DNA from 3 places in the Citricoccus sp. NPDC079358 genome. Region 1 is predicted to be linked to each of the others. Evidence: riboswitches for the same ligand, from Rfam matches in the RefSeq annotation. Region 1 holds a riboswitch; each other region holds the start of a gene.
The links. Region 1 has a riboswitch for S-adenosylmethionine ahead of AB0333_RS09275 (LLM class flavin-dependent oxidoreductase). Riboswitches for the same ligand answer to the same signal wherever they lie in the genome.
Positions count from the first base shown of each region.

Region 2: it holds a riboswitch for S-adenosylmethionine, as region 1 does, so the genes downstream of both, AB0333_RS10410 (flavin reductase family protein) here and AB0333_RS09275 (LLM class flavin-dependent oxidoreductase) in region 1, are expected to answer to the same signal.
Region 3: it holds a riboswitch for S-adenosylmethionine, as region 1 does, so the genes downstream of both, AB0333_RS13370 (PLP-dependent transferase) here and AB0333_RS09275 (LLM class flavin-dependent oxidoreductase) in region 1, are expected to answer to the same signal.

Region 1 covers NZ_JBFBLI010000006.1:72,466-75,734, forward strand. Annotated here, with positions in the region: gene AB0333_RS09265 (sigma-70 family RNA polymerase sigma factor) at 1-501, shown strand, start outside; gene AB0333_RS09270 (anti-sigma factor) at 498-1,334, shown strand; SAM riboswitch class I at 1,460-1,551, shown strand; gene AB0333_RS09275 (LLM class flavin-dependent oxidoreductase) at 1,616-3,019, shown strand; gene AB0333_RS09280 (helix-turn-helix domain-containing protein) at 3,128-3,269, shown strand, end outside.
Region 2 covers NZ_JBFBLI010000007.1:64,382-67,650, forward strand. Annotated here, with positions in the region: gene AB0333_RS10400 (cold-shock protein) at 15-218, opposite strand; gene AB0333_RS10405 (RNA-binding S4 domain-containing protein) at 467-946, opposite strand; gene AB0333_RS10410 (flavin reductase family protein) at 1,042-1,596, opposite strand; SAM riboswitch class IV at 1,670-1,789, opposite strand; gene hisD (histidinol dehydrogenase) at 1,926-3,233, opposite strand.
Region 3 covers NZ_JBFBLI010000011.1:69,815-73,083, forward strand. Annotated here, with positions in the region: gene AB0333_RS13360 (CPBP family intramembrane glutamic endopeptidase) at 1-378, shown strand, start outside; gene AB0333_RS13365 (VOC family protein) at 465-1,115, opposite strand; SAM riboswitch class IV at 1,323-1,437, shown strand; gene AB0333_RS13370 (PLP-dependent transferase) at 1,519-2,889, shown strand; gene AB0333_RS13375 (homoserine O-acetyltransferase) at 2,906-3,269, shown strand, end outside.

The DNA of each region.
Region 1 (3,269 bases):
CAGGAGGCTTTCGCCGCCTTCTACGACGCCGTGGCCCCCTCGGCCTACGGCCTGGCGCGGAAGATCGTGCGCGACGCCGACCTCGCGGCTGACGTCACGCAGGAGGCCCTCGTGGATGTGTGGCGCTCCGCCGAGCGCTTCAACCCTGACCGCGGATCCGTGGTCGGCTGGGTCTGCTCGATCACCCACCGCAGGGCCGTCGACCTGATCCGTTCCACCCAGTCCGGCCGGTACCGGGAGGAACGGGCCGGGGTCGCCGGGTTCGAGAGGGACCGGGACGACGTGTCCGAGGCCGTGGAATCGGCGGAGGACCGGGAACGCGTGACGAAATGCCTCGGCACGCTGACCGGCCTGGAATACGAGGCCGTGACGCAGGCCTACTACGGCGGACTGACCTACCGGCAGGTCGCTGAACGACTCGGGGCCAAACTGGCCACCGTGAAATCCCGGATGCGCAGTGCGCTCCAACGACTACAGGACTGTTTGGGGGTGGGAGCATGACGAACGGAAACGAGCACGAGATCAAGAACGAGTTCGACGCGGAGTTGCTCGCCGCCTGGGCCCTGGACGCCGTGGACGAGGACGAGCGCCGCGCCATCGAGCAGCGGCTCGGCTCGGACCCCGAGCTCCGCGCCCGGGCCGAGGCCCTCACCAGCACCGTCTCCCGCCTGGCGGTGAGCACACCGGCCGAGCCTCCCGCCGACCTGCGGGACCGCGTTCTCTCGGCCGTGGCCGAGTCCGGCCAGGACGCCCGTCCTGATCAGGACGCCGGCGCCTCGCCCCTGGCAGGACACGGTGCGGACGGCCGCCCCGGGGCTGGCTCCGGGCGAGCCGGCGTCGCCGATCTGGCCAGCCACCGTGCCCGACGCCGGCCGGACGCGCGCCGCTGGTGGGTGGGGGCGGTCTCGGCCGCTGCGGCCGCCGCGATCGCCGTGGCCGTGGTGGTGAGCCAGCCGTGGGCGCCCACGGGTGGCGTGACCGAGGGCGATCAGCTCACGGCGATCGAGCAGATTCTGCAGGTGGACGGAGCTGAGCGGCTGGAGTCACCGGTGACCGGCGGAGGTGAGGTCGAGGTGGCCCGCGCCCCGTCTGGTGAGACCGTGCTGGCCGCACGGGGCCTGCCGGCTCCCGCCGAGGGGCGCGACTACCAGATGTGGACCATCCAGGGGGAGGCAGCCCCGCAGCCGGCCGGGCTGCTGGAGGTCCAGGACGGCCTCGCCCTCGTGCGGATGCAGGACGTCCCGGCGGATGCGGCGCTCGCCGTCACCGTGGAACCGGACGGCGGGTCCGAGGCGCCGACCACGGATCCGATCGTGGTCCTCGCCTCAAGCTGACACCGCCCGTCCCGTTTTGAGGGCAGAAATAAGTACTCATCTCTGCCCTCAAAACGGAAAAGCCGGGTGACTCCGCGTGAACCCCCGGTTGGGGTCGCGCCCCAGGGTGTGGTGCAATCGATGGGTACCCATCCAGAGCGGCCGAGAGATCTGGCTCGATGACGCCGCAGCAACCACCGGGCAACCGGACAGGTGCTACCGCCAGGACCGATGGAAGGAGCACCACCGTGTCTGTCCCCAGCAACGAGAACGCCCATGGATCGAACCAGCTTCCCGAGGGTGTGCCCACCACCGCCACCGGCCGGCGCGAGATCCTCTTCAACGCCTTTGACATGAACTGCGTGGCCCATCAGTCACCCGGTCTCTGGCGCCACCCCGAGGACCGCGCCCGTGACTACAACACCCTGGGCTACTGGACCGGGCTGGCGCAGACCCTCGAGCAGGGATTGTTCGACGGCCTGTTCATCGCCGACGTCCTCGGGCCCTATGACGTCTATGGATCCTCCGACGAGGCCACCCTGAAGGCCGGCACGCAGGTCCCGGTCAACGACCCGATGCTCGTGGTCCCGCCGATGGCCGCCGTCACCGAGCACCTGACCTTCGGGGTCACCGCCGGCACCGCCTACGAGCACCCCTACCCGTTCGCGCGCCGCCTGGCCACCCTGGACCACCTGACCGAGGGTCGCGTGGGCTGGAACGTGGTGACCGGTTACCTGCCCTCCGCCGCCATCAACATGGGCCAGGTGGACCAGATGGAGCATGACGAGCGGTACAACCACGCCGATGAGTACCTCGACGTGGTCTACAAGCTCCTCGAGGGCTCCTGGGAGGACGACGCGGTCGTCTACGACAAGGAGTCCGGGGTCTTCATCGACCCGTCCAAGGTCCACCGGATCGAGCACGAGGGCACCTACTTCAAGACCCCCGGCATCGCCTTCACCGAGCCCAGCCCGCAGCGCACCCCGGTGATCTACCAGGCCGGCGCCTCCACCCGCGGACGGGCCTTCGCCGGCAAACACGCCGAGGCCGTGTTCATCAACTCGCCCACCGACGAGATGATCAAGGGCACCGCCGCCAAAATCCGCCAGGGTGCGGTCGAGGCCGGCCGGGATCCCTATGACATCCGCATCATGTCCATGCAGACCATCGTCACTGGGGCCACCGACGAGGAGGCACGCGCCAAGTACGAGGAACTGACGCAGTACATCGACGTCGAGGGCGGCCTCGTGCTGATGTCCGGCTGGATGGGCATCAATCTGGCCGAGTTCGAGCTCGACGAGCCGATCGGGGACGTGAAGTCCAACGCCATCCAGTCCGCCGTGGAGACCTTCAAGAAGGCCTCCGGTGACGCCGAGTCCGAGTGGACCGTGCGCAAGCTGGCCGAATGGGTCGGTGTGGGCGGCTTCGGCCCCGTCATCGTCGGCTCCGGTGCGACCGTGGCGCGGGAGCTGGCGCGCATCCAGGACGAGACTGACGTGGACGGCTTCAACCTCGCGTATCACATCACCCCCGGCACCTTCGAGGACGTGGTGGAGTACGTGGTCCCCGAACTGCAGCAGTTGGGCCGCTACAAGACCGAGTACGCCGAGGGCACCATGCGCCACAAGCTCTTCGGGCGCGGTGACCACCTGCCGCAGAACCACTACGGCTCGTCCTTCGCCCTGCGGAACCGCGCGCACGCCTGAGCGTGCGGGCCGGCGTCGGGCCGGATTTACCCCCGGGCCCGGCGCCGGCTGATGGCGAAGGCGATAGGCTGGGTCACCATGGCCACACTCCGGGAAGCCCAAAAACGTATGACGCGTCAACTCCTGCTGGATGCCGGGGTGGAGGTCATGACCGAGAAGGGCTATGGTGCCACCACCATCGACCAGATCGCTCTGGCCGCTGGTGCCACACGGGCCACGTTCTACCTGCACTTCACCTCCAAAGCGGAGC
Region 2 (3,269 bases), on a different contig from region 1:
TCAGGCGAGCTCGATCAGAGCGGGCGGACTGCCGCAGCCTGCATGCCCTTGGGGCCCTGCTGGGACTCGAACTCGACCTTCTGGTCTTCCTGCAGTTCGCGGAAGCCATTGCCCTCAATGGCGGAGAAGTGAACGAAGATGTCAGCGGACTGATCATCCGGGGAGATGAAGCCGTAGCCCTTCTCTGCGTTGAACCACTTGACGGTACCGGTAGCCATGATGGGCCCTTTCCTGAGGTTGTAAACCCGTCGGTCTTCCAACGGGGGCGAAGCGGCGTGTGCGAAACCGCTTCCTACAACGCTCCGAACGGCCCGAGGGCCAACCGGTCCGCAGTGGTGACGGACTTACTGCTACTACTACTTCTGAGACACATAATACGGGAGATGCCGCGGAACTGAAGCCCCCATTTTTCCCGGTGCGCATTCTTTTCCCGGTGTTCATCTGAGTCCGTCATCGGCCCAGGAGCTCACTCGGGATCGAGGCCGGGATCGAAGCCGGGATCACGAAGGACAGAGTCGTGCTCTGGGACGGCACGGCTGCGGAGCCGGTCCAGCTGGCGCCGGTCGCGCTTGGTGGGTCGGCCGGCGCCGCGGTCCCGGCGAGGCACGGCCAGCAGTTCCCGTGGCACGGGTTCCGGGGAGTGATCGAGGTAGTGCCGGACCGCCTCGGGGGCGCCGACCCGCTTGGCCACCAGGCCGGTGACTTCGAGGATCCGCTCTCTGCCCGGAAGGCGCAACCGGATGGTGTCGCCCGGCTTGACCGGTTGGGCGGCCTTGGCGGGCTGCCCGTTGAGGCGGACGTGACCGGCCCGGCACGCCGTGGTGGCGGCTGACCGGGTCTTGTACATGCGCACGCCCCAGAGCCAGGCATCCAAGCGGACCGGGCCGGCCGGCGTCGTGCTCGAGCCCGAACCCGAACGCCGCGCGGACGGAGTGACGGAAGGCATGCCGGACATCCTACCTCCGGGCCGCACGCCGGCACCGAGGTCGCTTTGCGGGCAGAAAACAGTACTCTTCTCTGCCCGCAAAGCGAGGGGTCGGGTTACTGGTTGCCCTCGGCGGTGCGCAGGTTGCGGAAGGCCGAGCGGTGGAACACGATCGGCTCGTGCTCTGCGGAGTGATCGTGCACGCCGTGCACCTCGAGCAGGACGATGGTGTGGTCACCGGCCGGCAGCTCGGAGTAGACGGTGGTGTCCAGCCACAGGGCGGCGCCGTCCAGGAAGATCGCGCCCTCATCCGTGGACCGGATGTCCAGGCCGGCGAAGCGGTCCCCCTCCTTGGAGGCCAGCTGACGGCAGACGTCGGTGTGGTCCTCGCCGAGGATGGAGATCCCGATCCGCTCGGCCTGCTTCAGCCGGGGCCAGGTGCGGGAGGTGTTCTGCACGGCGAAGGAGACCAGCGCCGGCTCCAGGGAGACCCCGACGGTGAAGGACGAGGCCACGAGGCCCTCCTTCGCACCGTTGGCGACGCCGGCGAGCGCCGCCACGCCGGAGGGGAAGTGGGAGAAGGCCGAGCGAAGGGTCTGTACGGACAGGTCTCGATCGAGGTCACTGTCGAGGTCGGTCTGCTGCAGGTCGTGGGTAGCCAGGGCGGTCATGGTGGGTCCTCCGTCCGAAGGCGCATCTGCACGGCGGCACGCCACGGGAGGCTCCCGATCGGCACCAGCAGAAACGCGGTACTTGCCCGCCGGGGCATCCGGTAGGCCGAATCCTCACCTGGAGCACCCCACTACTGCGTGAAGAGGGTTGCCGTCCCGCAAGCCAGGGCTGTAACAGCGGGAACTCGTGATTCTGGATCCAGACTAACGACGGACGTCCGGAACGGTCAAAGGGTTTCTCGAACTATGAACCCCCGTGACCAACGCGCCCCCGCCACCGCCGCCTCCCACCCCCGGGGTGCGGCGGTCGCGGAGGAGCAGGCAGCAGGTCAGCGGAAGCGCAGGGAGACGGCCTCGCCGTGGGCCGGCAATCCTTCTGCCGTGGACAGTGCGGCGATCTTGGTGTCCAGTTCCTTCAACCCCGTCTCCGTGTAGCGGATGAGCTGCTGCAGGCGCAGGAAGCTCACCGTGTTCAGCCCGGAGGAGTAGCGGGCGGAGCCGCCGGTGGGCAGCACATGGTTGGAGCCGGAGGAGTAGTCGCCCAGCGGAACGGGCGCGTGTGGGCCCACGAACACGGCACCGGCATTGGTCACCCGGCGGGCCGTCTGCAGGGGGTTCACGGTGTGGACCTCGAGGTGCTCGGCGGCGTAGGCGTCGGCCACGGCCAGCGCCTCGTCCAGGGTCCCCACGAGCAGGATCCCGGACTGCGGGCCGCCCAGAGCCTGGCGGATCTGCTCCTCGTGGAAGCTCCCCGGCACCTGCCGCTCGATCTCCGCCGCCACGTCCCGGGCCAGCTCGGGTGAGGTGGTGATGAGCACCGAGCCGGCCATGGGATCGTGCTCGGCCTGGCTGATGAGGTCGGCAGCCACCCACCGGGCATCGGCGGTGCCGTCGGCCAGCACGGCGATCTCGGTCGGCCCGGCCTCCGCGTCGATGCCGATGGTGCCGAGCAGGGCGCGCTTGGCGGCGGCCACGAAGATGTTGCCCGGCCCCGTGACCATGTCCACGGGGGCACACACGCGAGTGCCGTCGTCGTCCGCCACGCCATAGGCGAACATGGCCACCGCCTGGGCGCCGCCCGCGGCGTAGACCTCATCCACGCCGAGCAGCGAGCACGCCGCGAGGATGACCGGGTGCGGGAGGCCGCCGAAATCCTTCTGCGGCGGGGAGGCGACCGCGAGCGAGGCGACCCCGGCGGCCTGGGCCGGGACCACGTTCATCACCACGGAGGAGGGGTAGACGGCGCGGCCGCCCGGAACGTAGAGGCCCACGCGGTTCACCGGGACCCAGCGGTTCTCGACGATGGCACCTTCCCCGAGGTCCACCTCGGACCCGGAGGGAATCTGGGCGGCGTGCACCTTGCGGGCTCGGTCGATGGACTCCTCGAGGGCGGAGCGGACCTCGGGGTCCAGGGACTCGAGCGCCTCGGCGAGCTTCTCGGCCGGCACGGCCAACGACGGCGGCCGGACCCCGTCGAACTGCTCGCCGAGATCCAGCACGGCTCGGGTCCCCTCGGTGCGGACCCGGTCCAGGATCGGCAGCACCTTCGGCACGGCGGCGGCCACATCGACCTCGGCGCGGGGGAGCACCGTGGCGGGATCGTAGGTGCGGCCGCGCAGGTCCGTGGTGGCAAGCATGGGGTGGCTCCTGTGATTCCGAGGGTTCGGCTGGTT
Region 3 (3,269 bases), on a different contig from region 1:
CTGCGGCACGCGTTGCTGGAGGAGGTCATCGTGGTGGCGTGGCTCTTCGACCGGCTCGGCTACCTGCAACAGCGGCGTGCTGGGATGGTGGCGGGCCAGCCCGGCAGTCACAGTGGGCTACGCGCCTGGGCGAGCGGCGCCGTCGTGCCCCTGAATCCCGTGGCCGTGGTGGTGGGCTGCGCGGTCCTGCGGGGTGCCTACCACCTCTACCAGGGGGTGGGCCCGGGGATCGGCAACCTGCTGATGGGGCTGGTGTTCGGCGCGGTCTACCTGAGATACCGGCGGGTGATGCCGCTGGTGATCGCGCACTTCCTGCTGAATGCCGCCGGCTTCGTGGCGTACCCGCTGCTGGTGGCGGCAGGCCTGTTCGGCACCTGAATCCGTGACGTGAGTCTGGAGGGATTCACGTATATCGGGGCTGAGAGGTGAATCCCTCCGGACTCAACGCAGGGTGGTGCGTGGGGTCAGAGCGTGACGGTGCCCTGGGGGGTCTCGAAGGTGACCTCCAGGATGCCGGGGGTGCCGGAGGGCGATTCGAAGACCACGTTGATGTCCCCGACCGTCTCCTCCGGGTCGTCCAGGCCCAACCAGCCGCGCACGCGGTCGCGGGAGCCGGCGATCGTGATGGAGGACAACTCGGCCTGAGGCGTGTGGGCCTGTGAGGGGTGCAGGTCCTCGGTGCCCTCATCCCAGCGCAAGAGGTACGGGACCTGGGGATCGGCGATGAGGCCCTTGATGCCGATCTGGCGCCAGGTGAGTTCGCGGCCGTCCGGGAACTTGCGGTTGCCGGGCACGGACTGGCGTTCCAGGCGCTCCTCGAACGGGGCGAGGTCGTCCACGGAGACACACCAGCCCATCCAGCCGCCGCCCATCTCGGAGCGGGCGCGCACGGCCTGGCCGAACGGGGCCTTCTCCGAGGAGGGGTGGTCCAAGACCTCCACGACCTCGAGGTACTGGCGGTTGCGCAGCGGGAAGATCGCATTGCGCGTGCCGAAGCGGGGGTGGACACCGCCCTTGACGCGCTCGATGCCGAGCGTTTCGGCGAGACGGGCCACCGTGGCGGCAAGTCCTTCTTCGGGTCCAACGGCGTACGAGACGTGATCCAGGCGCATCATGCTCTTATCGTTGCACTTTCTTCCGGCCCGGACTGGTTAGGTTAACCTCACTTGAAATGTGGTCGACGTCACAGGTCTGACCGGCAGCCGGTGCCGGTTATTCGGCGTCCCTGATGACGAGGGCCGCGGGAGCACCGTGCGGCGCAATGCTACGCCCCAGGGCGGCCGGGGATGAATCCCCGGAGCCGATCTGGCAGACTTGACGAAGGTCATGAGTGCCAGCATCAAGCCCCGGCTTGCTGGCCGGCAACCCTCCAGCTCGCGGTGGGGTGCCCCGGGTGAGGACCAGGCAGGTGCCGACCGGCACCGGCAAGCGCGGGCCACCACGCCGCGTCGGGTTGCTGGACGATGTCCCTGCCCGCCGGCACCACACCGGTGGCCCTGGACTGACAGGAGCCGTCACGTGACTGACAACCCCACCAACACCCCCAGCACCCCGAACACCGAGGCCGCCGATCCAGCCCAGTGGGGCTTCGAGACCCGCCAGGTCCATGCCGGGATCCCGGAGGAGAACCCCTACGGCGCCACGGTGCTGCCGATCATCCAGTCGAACTCCTTCGATTTCCCGTCCGCCGAGGTCGCCGCCGACCGCTTCGCCCTGAAGGATCTCGGCCCGATCTACTCGCGCATCGGCAACCCCACCCAGGAAGCCGTTGAAGGCAAGATCGCCGCCCTGGAGGGCGGGGTCGGGGCACTACTGCTGGCCTCGGGCCAGGCGGCCACCACCTTCTCCATCCTCAACCTCGCCGGGGCGGGGGACCATGTGGTCGTGTCCGCCTCGCTGTACGGCGGCACGCAGAACCTGTTCAAGCACACCCTGGCCAAGATCGGCATCACCACCACCTTCGTGCAGGACCCGGACAGCCCGGAGGCGTGGCAGAACGCCATCCAGGACAACACCAAGGCCCTGTTCGGTGAGACCCTCGGCAACCCCCGCGGGGACGTGCTGGACATCCGCGCCGTCGCCGACGTCGCCCACGGCGCCGGGCTGCCGCTGATCGTGGACAACACCCTGGCCACCCCGTACCTGCTGCGCCCGATCGAGCACGGTGCGGACATCGTGGTCCACTCGGCCACCAAGTACCTCGGCGGCCACGCCGCGGCGATGGCCGGCGTGATCGTGGACGGCGGCACCTTCGACTTCGCCGCCCAGCCCGAGCGCTTCCCGGGCTTCAACACCCCGGACGAGAGCTACAACGGGATCGTCTTCGCCCGGGACCTGGGCGTGGACGGCATCCTCGGGGCCAACCTGGCCTTCGTACTCAAGGCGCGGGTCCAGTTGCTGCGCGACTACGGCAGCGCGATCAGCCCTTTCAACGCCTTCCTGCTCAACCTGGGCCTCGAGACCCTGTCCCTGCGCATGGAGCGCCACGTGGCGAACGCCCGCCAGGTGGCCGAGTATTTGGACGGCCACGCCCTGGCCGAGGCCGTGATCTACCCCGGGCTGGCCTCCAGTCCCTGGCACGAGCGCGCGAAGCAGTACCTGCCGAAGGGCCCGGCCGGCTTCGTCTCCTTCGAGATCGCCGGCGGCCGCGAGGCCGGGGCCCGCTTCGTGGACGCCCTGCGCCTGCACCACCACGTGGCCAACATCGGTGATGTCCGCTCGCTCGTCATCCACCCGGCATCCACCACGCATTCCCAGCTCACCGAGGAGGAGCAGCGTGCCACCGGTGTCACCCCCGGCTTGGTCCGCTTGTCCGTGGGTGTGGAGAGCATCGAAGACATCCTGGCCGATCTGGACAACGGCTTCGCCGCGGCCGACGTGAGCGCCTAGGGCCGGAGGTATTCGCATGACCACGACCACCCCCCAGCCGACCGCCACGGGCCTACCCGACGGCGGCCTGCACACTCGGCGCATCGGCGCCTTGGACTTCGAGACCGGTGGCCACCTGCCGGAGGTGGAGATCGCCTACGAGACCTGGGGCACGCTCAACGCCGAGAAGTCGAACGCCGTGCTGGTGCTGCATGCCCTGACCGGGTCCACGCACGTGGCGGCCTCCTCCGGTGATCCGGAGGAGGGCTGGTGGGAGGGTGTCGTCGGCCCCGGCTGCCCCATCGACACCAATACCTGGTTCGTGATCGCCCCGAACATCCTCGGCGGTTGTTACGGAAGTACCGGACCGTCCTCGCTGGACCCGGAGGGCACCCCTTGGG